2 regions of the Streptomyces sp. NPDC004126 genome follow, and region 1 is predicted to be linked to the other one. Evidence: riboswitches for the same ligand, from Rfam matches in the RefSeq annotation. Region 1 holds a riboswitch; the other holds the start of a gene.
The links. Region 1 has a riboswitch for ZMP and ZTP ahead of glyA (serine hydroxymethyltransferase). Riboswitches for the same ligand answer to the same signal wherever they lie in the genome.
Positions count from the first base shown of each region.

Region 2: linked by a shared signal. The riboswitch ahead of ACQKM2_RS17860 (bifunctional 5,10-methylenetetrahydrofolate dehydrogenase/5,10-methenyltetrahydrofolate cyclohydrolase) and the one ahead of glyA (serine hydroxymethyltransferase) in region 1 are both predicted to bind ZMP and ZTP.

Region 1 is NZ_JBNNPF010000048.1:15,428-23,178, reverse strand. It holds gene ACQKM2_RS32455 (2'-5' RNA ligase family protein) at 27-620, opposite strand; gene trpS (tryptophan--tRNA ligase) at 704-1,717, opposite strand; gene glyA (serine hydroxymethyltransferase) at 2,102-3,370, opposite strand; ZMP/ZTP riboswitch at 3,406-3,496, opposite strand; gene rocD (ornithine--oxo-acid transaminase) at 3,614-4,819, shown strand; gene ACQKM2_RS32435 (hypothetical protein) at 4,972-5,562, shown strand; gene ACQKM2_RS32430 (glutathionylspermidine synthase family protein) at 5,552-6,748, opposite strand; gene ACQKM2_RS32425 (hypothetical protein) at 6,755-7,057, opposite strand; gene ACQKM2_RS32420 (hypothetical protein) at 7,156-7,751, shown strand, end outside.
Region 2 is NZ_JBNNPF010000017.1:13,843-21,593, reverse strand. It holds gene ACQKM2_RS17885 (alkaline phosphatase family protein) at 1-73, shown strand, start outside; gene ACQKM2_RS17880 (amino acid permease) at 149-1,540, shown strand; gene ACQKM2_RS17875 (SRPBCC family protein) at 1,582-2,022, shown strand; gene ACQKM2_RS17870 (RNA polymerase sigma factor) at 2,102-3,688, opposite strand; gene ACQKM2_RS17865 (methyltransferase domain-containing protein) at 3,903-4,664, opposite strand; ZMP/ZTP riboswitch at 4,722-4,824, shown strand; gene ACQKM2_RS17860 (bifunctional 5,10-methylenetetrahydrofolate dehydrogenase/5,10-methenyltetrahydrofolate cyclohydrolase) at 4,892-5,737, shown strand; gene ACQKM2_RS17855 (NADH:flavin oxidoreductase/NADH oxidase family protein) at 5,798-7,057, shown strand; gene ACQKM2_RS17850 (MAB_1171c family putative transporter) at 7,065-7,751, opposite strand, start outside.

The DNA of each region.
Region 1 (7,751 bases):
CACCGGGCCGCCCAGCGGCTCCTGCGTCAGGGGCGCGGCACGGCCGCGCCGGCCGGCGGCGCGGGCTGTGCGGGGACGCCGGGGACGCCGGGGGCGCCCGTCCCGAAGGGGTACTCGCGCAGCTTGCGCCAGACCCCGTCCGAGCCCTGCTCGTAGAGCGCGAAGCCCTCGCACAGCCAGCCGGCGGCGTAGTCGGCGAGCTCGGCGTAGGCCCGGTCCATCGCCTCCTCGGAGATCCCGTGGGCGACCGTGACGTGCGGGTGGTACGGGAAGGCCAGCTCGCGGGCGAGCGGCCCCTCGGGGTCGCGCACCTCCCCCTGGAGGCGGGTGCAGCCCGGGGCGCCCTCGGCGAGCCGGACGAAGACGACCGGCGAGAGGGGGCGGAAGGTACCCGTCCCCTCCAGCCGCATCGGGAAGGCCGGGAAGGCCCGAGCGACCTCGGCCAGGTGGGCGCGGATCGCGGGCAGCCGGTCCGTCTCCACCTCGGTGGGCGGTACGAGGGTGACGTGCGTGGGGATGCAGCGCGCGGCGGCGTCCCCGAAGCCGGCGCGCAGCTCCTGGAGCTGGCTGCCGTACGGCTCCGGGACCGCGATCGAAACGCCGAGCGTTACGGTCCCCACGTGTGTCTCCTTGGTGTGTGTACGAGGTGCTGCCGCTCAGTGTGGCGGCAGCACCCCCTCGGCCGCCAGGGGCCCGAGGTCCGTCAGTGCTTGGCGGGCAGGAAACCGAGGTGGTCGTAGGCCTGTGCCAGGGTCTCGGCGGCGACCGCCCGGGCCTTCTCCGCGCCCTTGGCCAGCAGGGAGTCCAGGGTCTCCGGGTCGTCCAGGAACTCCTGGGTGCGCTGCCGGAAGGGTGTGACGAAATCGACCATAACGCCGGCGAGGTCGGTCTTGAGCGCACCGTAGCCCTTGCCCTCGTACGAGGCCTCCAGCGCGGTGATCGACTCGCCCGTGAGGGTGGACAGGATGGTGAGCAGGTTGCTGACGCCGGGCTTGTTCTCGGTGTCGAAGCGGATCACGGTGTCCGTGTCGGTGACCGCGCTCTTGATCTTCTTCTCGGTGACCTTGGGCTCGTCGAGGAGGTTGATCAGCCCCTTGGGGGACGACGCGGACTTCGACATCTTGATCGCCGGGTCCTGGAGGTCGTAGATCTTCGCGACCTCCTTGACGATGTGCGCGGCGGGGAGGGTGAAGGTCTGGCCGAAGCGCTGGTTGAAGCGCTCGGCCAGGTCGCGGGTCAGCTCGATGTGCTGGCGCTGGTCCTCGCCGACCGGGACGGCGTTCGCCTGGTAGAGGAGGATGTCGGCGACCTGGAGGATCGGGTACGTGAACAGGCCGACGCTGGCGCTGTTGACCCCGCCCTTGGCGGACTTGTCCTTGAACTGGGTCATCCGGCTGGCCTCGCCGAAGCCGGTGATGCAGTTCATGACCCAGCCGAGCTGCGCGTGCTCCGGGACGTGGCTCTGGATGAAGAGCGTGCACCGCTCGGGGTCCAGGCCGGCCGCGAGGAGCTGCGCGGCGGACAGGCGGGTGTTCGCGCGGAGGTCCTTCGGATCCTGCGGCATGGTGATCGCGTGGAGGTCGACGACCATGTAGAAGGCGTCGTGCGTCTCCTGGAGGGCGACGTACTGGCGGATCGCTCCGAGGTAGTTCCCGAGGTGGAACGAGCCGGAGGTGGGCTGGATGCCGGAGAGCGCGCGAGGACGGTCAGAAGCCATGCCCCCCATTCTTCCACCTGCCCGGCCCGCGTCCGTGCGGCGGGCCGGTGCGCTCCGCGGGGCGCGGTGCCGCTGCGCGGGCCGACCCCTCCCCGCCCTTCGCCCGTTCCTCCCCCAGCTACCGCTGGGAGGTGCCCCCAGGGGGCTCCGCCCCCAGACCCCCGCGCCTCAAACGCCGGCGAGGCTGGATTTCGCGCAGCGAAATTCCAGCCCGCGCTGGGGGCCCCTCCCAGCGGTAGCTGGGGGAGTTTGAGCGCAACGGGGTCCGGGGCGCAGCCCCGGGGAACGGGCGAAGGGCGGGTAGGGGACCTCGCCCCGCGCAGCGGCCCACCCACCCGCACCCGGCTCACCGGCACCGGCCCCGGCCCCGGCCCCGGCCGGGAGTCAGGCCAGCGGGAGCCCAGGGGCGGGGAAGGCCGCCATGAGGTCGCAGACCTCGGAGCGGATCGCGGCGAGGGCCGCCTCGTCGGCCTTGGCGGCGGCGTCCACCGCACGGGAGATCCAGTCCGCCACCACCGGCATGTGCGCGGCGGTCAGCCCCCGCGACGTCAGCGACGGCGTACCGATCCGGATCCCCGACGGGTCGAACGGCTTGCGCGGGTCGAACGGCACCGTGTTGTAGTTCACGACGATGCCCGCCCGGTCCAGCGCCTTCGCCGCGATCTTGCCGGAGACGTCCTTGCCGGTGAGGTCGATCAGGATCAGGTGGTTGTCGGTGCCGCCCGAGACCAGGTCGAAGCCCCGCTCCAGCAGCGCCGCGGCCAGCGCCTTCGCGTTGGCCACGACCGCGTGCGCGTACGAGACGAAGGACGGCTGCGCGGCCTCGTGCAGGGCCACCGCGATGCCCGCCGTCGTCTGGTTGTGCGGGCCGCCCTGGAGGCCCGGGAAGACCGCCTTGTCGATGGCCTTCGCGTGCTCCTCCTTGCACATCAGCATCGCGCCGCGCGGGCCGCGCAGGGTCTTGTGGGTGGTCGTGGAGATCACGTCCACGTGGCCCGCCGGGGAGGGGTGGGCCCCGCCCGCGATCAGGCCGGCGATGTGGGCCACGTCCGCGACGAGGACCGAGCCGGCCTCCTCGGCGATGGAGGCGAAGGCCTCGAAGTCGATGGTGCGGGGCAGGGCCGTACCGCCGCAGAAGATGATCTTCGGGCGTTCGGCCAGGGCCAGCGCCCGCACCGCGTCGTAGTCGATGAGGCCGGTGTCGGCCTGGACGCCGTACTGGACGCCGCGGAACCAGGAGCCGGTGGCCGAGACGCCCCAGCCGTGGGTCAGGTGCCCGCCCATCGGCAGGGCCATGCCCATCACCGTGTCGCCGGGCTTCGCGAAGGCCAGGTAGACGGCCAGGTTGGCCGGGGAGCCGGAGTACGGCTGGACGTTCGCGTGGTCCACGCCGAACAGGCCCTTGGCCCGCTCGACCGCGAGCGCCTCGACGCGGTCGATGTTCTGCTGGCCCTCGTAGTAGCGGCGGCCCGGGTAGCCCTCGCTGTACTTGTTCTGCAGGACGGTGCCGGAGGCCTCCAGCACGGCCGCGGAGACGTAGTTCTCGCTGGGGATCAGCCGCAGGGTCTCCGCCTGGAGGGTCTCCTCGGCGGACACGAGCGCGGCGAGCTCGGGGTCGGTGGCGTACAGGGCGGGCTGGCGGTGCGCGGTCATCGCGGCTCCTCCGGGGTCGATGTCGAATCTCGTCCCCGCGAGGCCCAGGCGAGCGGCCCTGTATGCGGTCGTGCGCGCACGACTCCCCCGGAGTTGGTTCTCCGTACGCCAGTCGCCGTGCGTACCGAACACCATAGCGGGCGCGGCACCGAGGAGGTTTCCGGTTCCACGATCCGAGCGACGATACAAAGGACGTCACCCACGTCACCCGGGCCACCAGCCAGACGGACGATCGGAGACCCCGTGTCGAGAACTGCTGATGCCATCCGCTCCGCCGACGAACACAGCGCGCACAACTACCACCCCCTGCCGGTCGTCGTCGCGTCGGCGGAGGGGGCGTGGATGACCGACGTGGAGGGCCGCCGGTACCTCGACATGCTCGCCGGGTACTCGGCGCTCAACTTCGGCCACGGCAACCGCAGGCTGATCGACGCCGCCCGCGCGCAGCTGGAGCGGGTCACCCTCACCTCCCGCGCCTTCCACCACGACCGCTTCGCCGACTTCTGCGCCGAACTCGCCGCACTGTGCGGCAAGGAGATGGTGCTGCCCATGAACACGGGCGCGGAGGCGGTGGAGACGGCGGTCAAGACGGCCCGCAAGTGGGGGTACGAGGTCAAGGGCGTCCCGGACGGCCAGGCAAAGATCGTCGTCGCCGCGAACAACTTCCACGGCCGGACGACGACCATCGTGTCCTTCTCCACCGACCACGAGGCCCGCGACCACTACGGCCCCTACACGCCCGGCTTCGAGATCGTCCCGTACGGGGACCTGACCGCCCTCGAAGCCGCCGTCACCGCCAACACCGTGGCCGTGCTGCTGGAGCCGGTCCAGGGCGAGGCCGGGGTGCTCGTCCCGCCGGCCGGATACCTGGCGGGCGTACGGGAGCTGACGCGCCGGCGGAACGTGCTGTTCATGGCGGACGAGATCCAGTCGGGCCTGGGCCGCACCGGCCGGACCTTCGCGTGCGAGCACGAGGGCGTCGTGCCCGACGTGTACGTCCTCGGCAAGGCGCTCGGCGGCGGGGTCGTGCCCGTGTCGGCCGTGGTCGCCGACCGGGACGTGCTCGGCGTGTTCCGCCCCGGCGAGCACGGCTCCACCTTCGGCGGGAACCCGCTCGCCTGCGCCGTCGCCCTGGAGGTGATCGCGATGCTGCGCACCGGCGAGTACCAGCAGCGGGCCGCGGAACTCGGCGACCACCTGCACCGGGAGCTGAACCTGCTGGTCGGCGGCGGCGCGGTGACCGCCGTGCGCGGCCGCGGCCTGTGGGCGGGCGTGGACCTCGCCCCGGCGGTGGGGACGGGCCGCGAGGTCTCCGAGAAGCTGATGGAGCTCGGCGTCCTGGTGAAGGACACCCACGGGTCGACGATCCGGATCGCGCCGCCGCTGGTGATCTCCAAGGAGGACCTGGACTGGGGGCTCGACCGGCTGCGGTCGGTCCTCTCCGCGTGACGGCCCCGCCGGGGCGGGACCGGTCGGTCCCGCCCCGGCGGGGGTCCCGGTGCTGCGGTGGACACGGGGAGGGGGCCGCCGGACGATGGGAGGACCCCGTACGGGTGCGCGCCCGGGTCCTTCCGGGCCGGCCCTCCGATGGGAGCTGCCCCATGCACCGACGCAACCGAAACACCCTGCTCAGCGGCGTCCTGGCGGCCTCGGTCGCCCTCGGCGGCGCCGCCCTGGCCGTACCGGCCGCCGCGGCCGCGCCGACGGCGGTGCCCGCCGCCAGCTGCACCGTCACCCCGAACCCGCAGGGCGAGGGGGTCGTCATCACCGGCGAGGGGTTCACCGCCCCGCGCAAGCTGAACGACGGCCAGACCACCGACCCCCTGACCATCAACGCCGACGGCACGTTCAGGGTGGAACGGCCCAAGAACGCCGACTACACCGTCCTCGCGGTCGAGGAGACCCAGAACTTCGTCTTCGTGAACTGCAAGGACGCGAGCGGCCAGAAGCCCGGGACCGGTGTCAACAAGAAGGACTACAACAAGGGCTACCGGGACGGCCTGTGGGCCGGCCGCAAGGCGGCCCGCACGGACTGCGACGAACCGGCCCAGCCGGACAAGAGCAAGATGCGCTCCGAGTCCTACTGGAACGGCTGGACGGCGGGCGCCCAGGCCGCCTTCGACAAGTGGTGCCACACCGGCTCCGACGGCGGACCCGTCGGTTCCGGCGGACCGGTCGGCTCTACAGGATGACGTGCGGCAGGAAGCGGGCGTACTCGTCCGTGACCGGCCCCGCCGACTCCCGGATGCCCAGCCCCGCTGCCTCCTCCTCGACGACCCACGCCCCGAGCACCACGCGGTTGCCGTCGAAGTCGGGCAGCGGGGCCAGCGCCTGGAAGACGTACGTCTCCCCCTCGGCCGGTACGAAGGTCTCGCCCTCCCCGCCCGGCTCGTGCAGCGTGACCCCGGCGCCCTCCCGGCCCAGCAGCGGCTTGGCGGCGTACCCGCAGGTGTCGGCCAGCTCGCGGGGGCCGTCGAGGTAGGCGGGCAGCAGGTTGGGGTGCTCGGGGAAGAGCTCCCACAGGATCGCCAGCAGCGCCTTGTTGGCGAGGAGCATCTTCCACAGCGGCTCGATCCAGGCGGTGGTGCCCGAGCCGCCGCCGTGGTCGTAGGTGCCCAGCACCTGCGGGCCGAACTCGTCGGTGGCCAGCCACTCCCACGGGTAGAGCTTGAAGCAGCTGCGGATGAAGCGGAGCTTCTCGTCCACGAACCGGCCCGAGAGGCTGTCCCAGCCGATCGTCTCCACCGACAGCGCGTGCGTCTCCAGTCCGGCCTGCTCGGCGGTCTCCTGGAGGTAGGCGACCGTCATCAGGTCCTCGCCGAGCTCGTCGGTCTCGGAGTGCGCGAAGTGCACCGGGCCCGGCGGCAGCAGCTCGGCCTGGCGGCGCCAGGCCTCGACGAGCCGCTCGTGGAGGGAGTTCCACTGGTCGGCGCCCGGGAAGCGCTCCTCCATCCAGAACCACTGCGGGCTCGCCGCCTCCACCAGGGAGGTGGGCGTGTCGGCGTTGTACTCCAGCAGCTTGGCGGGCTCGCCGGCGCCGTCGTAGCGCAGGTCGAACCGGCCGTAGAGGGAGGGCTGTTCGGCGCGCCGGCGCCAGGACTCGGCGATCCGCGCGGCCAGCTTCGCATCGGTGATGCCGAGGTCCGCGAAGCGGTCGTTGTCGACGATGTGCGCGGCCGCGGCCAGGCACATGGCGTGCAGCTCCTCGACGACCTCCTCCAGCGCCTCGACCTCGGGGAGCGAGAAGGAGTAGTACGCGCTCTCGTCCCAGTAGGGGCGCAGGGAGTCGTCGGGGTAGCGGGTGAGGGGGTAGATCAGCCCCTGCTCCTCGACGGTCTTCTGCCAGTCGGGGCGCGGTTCGATGGTGTGCCGCTGCATGTGCGCTCAGCCGCCGGAGGAGCCGGAGCTGCTGTGGCCGCCGATGCCGCCCCGGGTGACGGCCGACTTGTCGAAGCTGCCGCCGGTCACCTTGCCGTTGCTGACCCTGCCGCCGTAGTAGTACGAGCCGGTGCCGCCGCTCTTGCACTCCTTGGCGTTCAGGTGGTCCAGCGTCGAGCGGGAGGCGCAGCGCTTGTCGGGCTCGTCGCTGCTCCCGCAGGCCACGAGGGTGGCTGCGAGCAGGCCCATGCCGCCGAGGGCGACCGCGCCGGAGCGCATGCGTCGTCTGGTCGTGTTGCCGGTATCCATGGCCTGCACCCTAGAGCGGGGGTGCGGGGGGATGGAATCCGGCCGTCGTCACACCCTTGTCACGACGGGTGACTTAAAGTCGGTTCGTGCTGATTGGGATGGTATGCGCGCTGGGTGCGGCGGTCTGTTTCGGTACGGCGTCGGTGCTCCAGGCGATGGCGGCGAGGGCGGCGGCCCGGCCCGGGGGCGGCTCGGGGGTGGACGCGGCACTGTTCCTGCGGGCGGTGCGGCAGTGGCGGTACCTGGCGGGGCTCGGGCTGGACGCGGTCGGCTTCGTGCTCCAGATCATCGCCCTGCGGCACGTCCCGATCTACGCGGTGGGGGCCGCGCTGGCCGCGAGCCTGGCGGTGACGGCGGTGGTCGCGGCCCGGCTGCTGGGGATGCGGCTGTCGCGGCTGGAGTGGGGCGCGGTGGGGGTGGTGTGCGCGGGGCTGCTGATGCTCGGGCTGGCCTCCGGCGAGGAGGGCTCGGGGACGGGCACGCCCGCGCTGGAGCTGGGCCTGCTGGTCGTGGCCGCCCTCGTCCTGGTGGTCGGCGCGGTGGCGGGGCGGCTGCCGGACGGCTCGCGCGCGCTGGTGCTGGGTCTGGCGGCGGGGACGGGCTTCGGGGTGGTGGAGGTGGCCGTCCGCCTCATCGACTCCGTCACGCTGCGGGAACTGCGCAACCCGGCGCTGTACGCGCTGCTGCTGGGCGG
Region 2 (7,751 bases), on a different contig from region 1:
TTCCCGGCCGGGAGCCCCTTCGGATGGAATCCTTCCTTCCGGGGAGGTCTCCGCGCCGGACGAAACCCGGTGATTTGGCGCCCACTTCACGGTGGTCAACCATGTGTTGACCTGACCAGCATGTGAGACACCCAGAGGCGCACCACCGATGACCAGCACCGCAGCCCCGCCCGCCGAAGCAACGGCACCCCCGCAGGCCCCCCGCCAGGGAGACCGGCACGCCCGCCGCTTCGGCCTCCCGGTCGCCGTCTGCCTGGTCATGGGCAACGTCATCGGCGGCGGCATCTTCCTGCTCCCCGCCTCGGTCGCCCCCTTCGGCACCATCAGCCTCCTGGCCTTCGCCGTCCTGACCCTCGGCGCGATCGCCCTCGCCCTCGTCTTCGGCCGCCTCGCCCAGCTCCACCCGCAGACCGGCGGCCCGTACGTGTACGTGCGCGCCGCCTTCGGCGACTTCGCCGGCTTCCTCGCCGCGTACAGCTACTGGATGACCGCCTGGGTCTCGAACGCCGCGCTCGCCGTGGCCTCCGTCGGCTACCTCGCCGTGCTGTTCCCGGCCGTCGGGGAGCACCGGTGGACGATGTGCCTGGCCGCCCTGGCCGTGCAGTGGCTGCCCGCCCTCTCCAACCTGGCCGGCACCCGGTACGTGGGGGCCGTCCAGGTCGTCGCGACCGTCCTGAAGCTCGTCCCGCTGCTGCTCGTGGCCGTGGGCGGACTGTTCTTCTTCGACCCGGCGAACCTCGGCCCCTTCCAGGCCACCGACCAGAGCCCCGTCGGGGCCGTCTCCGCCTCCGCCGCGATCCTGCTCTTCAGCTACATCGGCGTCGAGTCCGCCGCCGTCAGCGCCGGCGAGGTCCGCGACCCGGCGCGCAACGTCGGCCGGGCCACAGTCCTCGGCACCATCGGCGCTGCCACCGTCTACCTGCTCGGCACCCTGTCGGTCTTCGGCCTGGTCGCCCACGACAAGCTGGTCGCCTCCGAGGCCCCCTTCACGGACGCCGTGAACGCCATCTTCGGCGGCACCTGGGGCGGCACCCTCGTCGCCGGCGCGGCCGTGGTCTCGATGCTCGGCGCCCTCAACGGATGGACCCTGCTCAGCGCGCAGACCCCGTACGCGGCAGCCAAGGACGGGCTCTTCCCGAAGGCCTTCGAGAAGAAGCAGCGGGGCGTCCCCGTCGTCGGCGTCGTGGTCACCGTCGTCCTGGCCTCCGCCCTGACCGTCTACAACTACACGGCGGGCTCGGCGGCGGTCTTCGAGTCGCTCGTCCTGATCACGACCTTCACCGCGACCGTCCCCTACCTGCTCTCCACCGCCGCCCAGCTGTACTTCCTGGCCTCGGGCCAGGGCGAGCGGGTCCGGCGCGGGCGGCTGGTCCGCGACGCCGTCCTCGCCGGTGCGGCCTTCGCCTTCTCGATGTGGCTGGTCGCCGGGTCCGGCTACGCGGCCGTCTACCAGGGCGTGCTCTTCCTCTTCGCGGGCGTCCTCGTCTACGCGCTGATGGCCGCCCGCAAGAACCGCGCGGCCGTCACCGCCCCGGAGTAGTTTGGAACCAAGACCGGCCAGGGGGGCTCCGAGGGGTCGCCATGTCCGCGATCAGCAAGACCATCGACATCGACCGCAGGCCCGAGGACGTCTTCGCCTACGTGACGGACCCCACGCACCTGCCCGAGTGGCAGGACAGCGCCGTGACCGCCGTCCCCATGGGCGACCTGCCCGTGCACGTCGGTTCCAGGGTCGCCATCACCCGGCGGTTCGGCAAGCGGAGGATCCCCACCCTGGTGGAGTTCACCGCGCTCGACCCGCCGCGGAGCTGGCACCTCCACGGAGTCGACGGCCCGGTCCGGCCCGACGTGCACGGCAGGATCGAGCCCCTCGACGACGGGACGCGCTCCCGCGTGACCCTGTCCGTGGACTTCGAGGGCCACGGCCTGGGCCGGGGACTGGTCCCCCTGGTGGTGAAGCCCAGGCTGCGCAAGGAGATGCCGCGCAGCGAGGAGAAGCTCAAGCACCTCCTGGAGCACTGACCCCGCACCGGCGGGGAGAAACGCGGAGGCCCGCGCCGTGACGGCGCGGGCCTCTCGTGTGTCCGGAACCGGGACCGGATCAGTCCAGGTAGTCGCGCAGGACCTGCGAACGCGACGGGTGGCGCAGCTTCGACATGGTCTTGGACTCGATCTGGCGGATGCGCTCACGGGTGACCCCGTACACGCGGCCGATCTCGTCCAGCGTCTTCGGCTGGCCGTCGTTGAGGCCGTAGCGCATGGAGACCACGCCCGCCTCGCGCTCGGAGAGCGTGCCCAGGATGGACTGGAGCTGCTCCTGGAGGAAGGTGAAGGACACGGCGTCGGCCGGCACGACCGCCTCGGAGTCCTCGATGAGGTCACCGAACTCGCTGTCGCCCTCCTCACCCAGCGGGGTGTGCAGGGAGATCGGCTCGCGGCCGTACTTCTGGACCTCGATGACCTTCTCGGGGGTCATGTCGAGTTCCTTGCCCAGCTCCTCCGGGGTGGGCTCGCGGCCCAGGTCCTGGAGCATCTGGCGCTGCACACGGGCGAGCTTGTTGATGATCTCGACCATGTGGACGGGGATGCGGATGGTGCGCGACTGGTCGGCCATGGCACGCGTGATCGCCTGCCGGATCCACCAGGTCGCGTACGTGGAGAACTTGAAGCCCTTGGTGTAGTCGAACTTCTCCACCGCGCGGATCAGACCGACGTTGCCCTCCTGGATCAGGTCCAGGAAGAGCATGCCGCGGCCCGTGTAGCGCTTGGCCAGCGAGACCACGAGACGGAGGTTGGCCTCCAGCAGGTGGTTCTTGGCCCGGCGGCCGTCCTCGACGAGGATCTCCAGCTCGCGCTTGAACGCGGGCTTGTGGTCCTCCTCCTCTTCGAGCTTGTACTCGGAGAACAGGCCCGCCTCGATGCGCTTGGCGAGCTCGACCTCCTGCTCGGCGTTGAGGAGCGGCACCTTGCCGATCAGCTTCAGGTAGTCCTTGACCGGGTCGGCGGTGGCACCGGCCACCATGACCGTCTGAGCCGGGGCGTCGTCCTCGTCCTCGTCGGACAGCACGAAGCCCTGGCCGCCGGCCTTGGGCGCCTCCTCCTCGGTCTCGTCCGCCAGGTCCTCGACGGCCCAGTCCTCGCCCTCGACGGCCGGGTTCTCGGCGTCGTCGGCGTCCTTGGCACCGGCCTTCTTCGAGGCGGCGGTCTTCTTGGTGGCCGTGGCCTTCTTGGCGGCGGCCTTCTTGACCACGCGCTTCTTCGGCTCGGCGGCGGCCTCGGCCGACACCTCCTCCGACGCGGCGGCCGACGGAGCGGATATCGCCGCGGCCGCGGCCGGGGCGGGAGCGGTGGCGGAGGCCTTGCGCGCGCCGATCGGGCGCGGCGGGGCGACCGCCTTCTTCGTCACGGTGCGGGCGGGCGCGGCAGCTGCCTTGCGGGGCTTCTTGGCAGCAGCCTTCGTGGCGGGGGCGGCGCTGACGTGGAGGGCGACGCCCTCCTCGTCCAGGACCTGGTTCAGGCTGCGCAGGACCCGCTTCCACTGGTCCACCGGGATGCGGCCGGCCTCGAAGGCCTGGCGGACATCGTCACCGTTGATGTGACCCTGCTCGCGGCCGCGCTCGACGAGCGCGACCAGGGCCTCGGATTCGGCGATCTCCGGAGGGAACGTACGGGACGGGCTGAGCGACACAAGGAGCCTCTCGTTGCGAACAGATAAGGAGTGGGCGGGACATCATCGCGCGGACTCGGGAAACAGACCCAGGCGGGTCTGTATTCCGGGGCCGCGCGAGGACACCTGTCGGTTCATCGCCTGCCCGAGTCGATTCGTTACGCGCTGAATTGAGTGACCTGCGCCACGCTGTGGCCGTGCAACCGATCCGGCGTGGATCCGTCCGCCCTCCGGGTCACTCTTTCTTGCGGGCCTGGATCAGGAAACGGGCGGTGTGCGCGACGAACGGACCCTCGCGCCCGATCCGTTCGTGGAGCTCGCGCAGCCGGTCCCGGTACCGGCCGACCGTGAAGCCGGGAACCATCCAGATCACCTTCCTCAAGAAGTAGATCACGGCACCGATGTCGTGGAACTCCGTACGCAGCCGCTCGGAGCGCAGATCGGTGACCTCCAGTCCGGCGCGGCTCGCGTCGGCGACCGCGTCGTCGGGGTGGCGGGCCCGCCGGACCTCCTCCGGCTGCGGGCCGAGGAAGTACTCGACGAGCTCGAAGACGCTCGCCGGACCCACCTGCTGCGACAGGTAGGTGCCGCCGGGTGCCAGCACGCGCGCGATCTCGTCCCACCAGATCGTCACCGGGTGCCGGCTGGCGACCAGCTCGAAGGCCCCGTCCCCGAAGGGCAGCGGCGGTTCGTCGGAGTCCGCCACCACCACCGCGCCCAGCGGGTGCAGCAGCCGGGTGGCCCGGTCGATGTTCGGCGGCCAGGACTCGGTGGCGGCCGTCAGCGGGGGCAGCGGGCCCGCTCCGGCGAGCACCTCGCCCCCGCCGGTCTGGATGTCCAGGGCCGAGCGGACGGTCGCCAGGCGCTCGCCCAGCAGCCGCTGGTAGCCCCAGGAGGGCCGCTGCTCGGTGGCCCGGCCGTCGAGCCAGGAGAAGTCCCAGCCGTCGACGGAGACGGACTCCGCCTCGGCGACGAGATGGTCGAAAGTGCGCGTCATGTCTCGATCGTCCCAGCTCGGGCCCCGGTCATCCACTGGATAAGTCGACTACAGTGGGCCCCGGGCCGTGACTGGCGTTCGGGTGGATCACCACCGGGGAGCGGCCCGGCGTACGCCTCCACGGTCCGTACGCCGTCTGCCGCGCGCCTGGGCGAACCGCGAACCGCGATCCGCAGCGACGTTCAGGAGACCCCGTGACGACTGCCCCCACCGCCACCGCCCAGCTCATGGACGGCACCGCCCTCGCCCGCCGCGTGTCCGAGCGGACCGCCGCCCTCGCGGCGAAGATCACCGAGCGCACCGGCACCGCCCCCTGCCTCGCCACCGTCCTCGTCGGCGAGGACCCCGCTTCCGTGACCTACGTCAAGATGAAGCAGAACCGCTGTGCCAAGGCCGGGATCACCTCCCGCCACGTGGAGCTGCCGGCCGGGACCACCACCGAGGAGCTCGTCGCCGCGATCACCGCCCTCTCCGAGGACCCGGAGATCAGCGGCATCCTGCTCCAGCACCCCGTCCCGCACCACATCGACGAGCGCGCCGCCTTCGAGGCCATCGCCCCCGGCAAGGACGTCGACGGCGTGACCATGCACTCCTTCGCCGCCATGGGCTTCGGCCTGCCCGGCTTCGTCTCCTGCACCCCCGGCGGCATCATGCGCCTGCTGGAGGAGTACGACGTGGACCTCACCGGCAAGCACGCCGTCGTCGTCGGCCGCAGCGCGATCCTGGGCAAGCCCGCCGGGATGCTGCTGCTGGAGAAGAACGCCACCGTCACCTACTGCCACTCCCGCACCCAGGACCTGCCCTCGATCGTGCGCCAGGCGGACGTCCTGGTCGCCGCCGTCGGCAAGGCCGAGTTCATCCGGGGCGAGGACATCAAGCCCGGCGCCGTCGTCCTGGACGCCGGCTACAACGAGGGCAACGTCGGCGACGTCCACTTCGAGTCGGCCGCCGCCCGCGCCTCCCTCATCACCCCGGTGCCCGGCGGCGTCGGCCCGATGACCATCGCGGTCCTGCTGGAGCAGACCGTCCAGGCCGCCGCGGCCCAGGCCGGGCTGGACCTCGCGGAGCTCTGAGGCGATCATCTTGTGGCGCGGCCCCGCGTGACGGCCGCGCCACAAGCTTGGGGGACTCGGATGGACCTGTTCACACCGCTAGACCTGCCGGGAGGCACCACCCTTCCCAACCGTCTCGCCAAGGCAGCCATGGAGGAGAGCTTCGCCGCCCAGCCCGGCCAGCTCCCCGACGAGCGCATGGAGCGGCTGTACGCCCGCTGGGCGCGCGGCGGCGCGGGACTGGTCATCACCGGCAACGTGATGGTCGACCGGCGCGCCCTGACCTCCCCGGGCACCGTCGTCCTCGACGAGCACTCCCCGCTGGAGCCCTTCCGCCGCTGGGCCGCTGCCGCGGCCTCGGGCGAGGCCCGGGTCTGGATGCAGATCAACCACCCCGGCCGCCAGGTCGGCTCCGACATGCCCGGCACCGCCTGGGCCCCCTCCGCCGTCCCCATCAGCCTCGGCAAGCACACCAAGCGCTTCGCCCACCCCACCGCCATGACCGAGGCCGACATCGAGGCGACCATCGCCCGCTTCGCCCTCACCGCGGGACGCGCCGAGGAAGCGGGCTTCCACGGCATACAGGTCCACGCCGCGCACGGCTACCTGCTCAGCCAGTTCCTCTCCCCGCTCGTCAACCACCGCACCGACCGCTGGGGCGGCAGCCTGGACAACCGCGTACGGATGCTCACCGACACCGTCGCCGCCGTCCGGGCCCGGGTCTCGCCCGGCTTCGCGATCGGCGTGAAGCTGAACGCCGCCGACTTCCAGCGCGGGGGCTTCGACAGCGAGGAGGCCGCCCAGGTCATCACCGCCCTCGACGGCCTCGGCGTGGACCTGGTCGAGCTGTCCGGCGGCACCGTCGAGAGCCCCGCCAGCATGGGCCACACCACCGACCAGCGGACCCTGGAGCGGGAGGCCTACTTCCTGTCCCTCGCGGAGCGCCTCCTGGAGACCGCGGCCGTGCCCCTGATGCTGACCGGCGGCATCACCCGCCGGGCCACCGCCGAGAAGGCCCTGGCCCGCGGCGTCGCCGTCGTCGGCATGGCCTCCGCCCTGGCGCTGCGCCCCGACCTGCCCGAGCGCTGGCGCGCCGGCGAGGACGTACGGGTGGACGTGCCCCGGCTCGGCTGGCGGGACCGGAGCCTGGCGGCCGCGGGCACGCTGGCCCTCGTACGCTTCCAGCTGGCCCGGCTCGCCCAGGGGCGGGAACCCCGCAGCCGCGTCTCACCGCGCTGGATCTTCACCACCGACAGCCTCCGGCACCGCCGCAGGGTCCGGGCGTACGGGGAGTGGCTCGCCCGCGAGCCGGCCACCGGCATCCCCGGACCGGCCTCCTAGCCGGTTCCTAGCCGGCCTCCCGGCCGACCGGGAGGCCCCGGCGGGCCGCGTCCACGATCGGCGAGCCGCGGAACTCGCGGGCGAGCGCCGCCAGCGGCTGCCCGTCCAGGCGGTACGGGGCCGGTTCCGCCGAGCCCGCGCCCGGGGTGGCCGGGGCGCCCGGGCCTTCGGCGGCGGCCCGCGCCCGGCAGGCGGCGGCGAGCATCGCCGCGTCCGCCACCACGGCCGCGCACGCCTCGGTCAGGCCCTGGCGGCGGGCGGCCCCGTACGCGGCCGTCCGCACGGCCGGGTCGAACCAGCTCGCCAGCGCCAGCAGCCCGTCGTCGATCACCGACTCGCGGTGGATCAGCCGGATCCCGACCGGCGACCACCACGTCAGCGGCACCGTCGCCACGCTCGCGTGGGCGAACCCGCGCAGGGCCTTCCACAGCGGGCGCAGCCGCCGGTACTGGCTGAAGTCCCGCCAGGCCGCCGAACCGCCGACCATCGGGACGATGAACCCGGTACCCACCAGCAGCGCCGCCGCCGAGGCGAGCGGCGGGGCCACGTACGTGGACAGGCCGTCCCAGTCGCGGCCCGCCCAGCGGGCTCCGACCGCCGCCCACTTCGCCACGAGGTACCCGAGGTCCAGCACCCCGCCCAGGGTCAGCAGTGCCAGCCCGGTCCGCAGCGGCCGCAGCGCCGGGTCGACGCG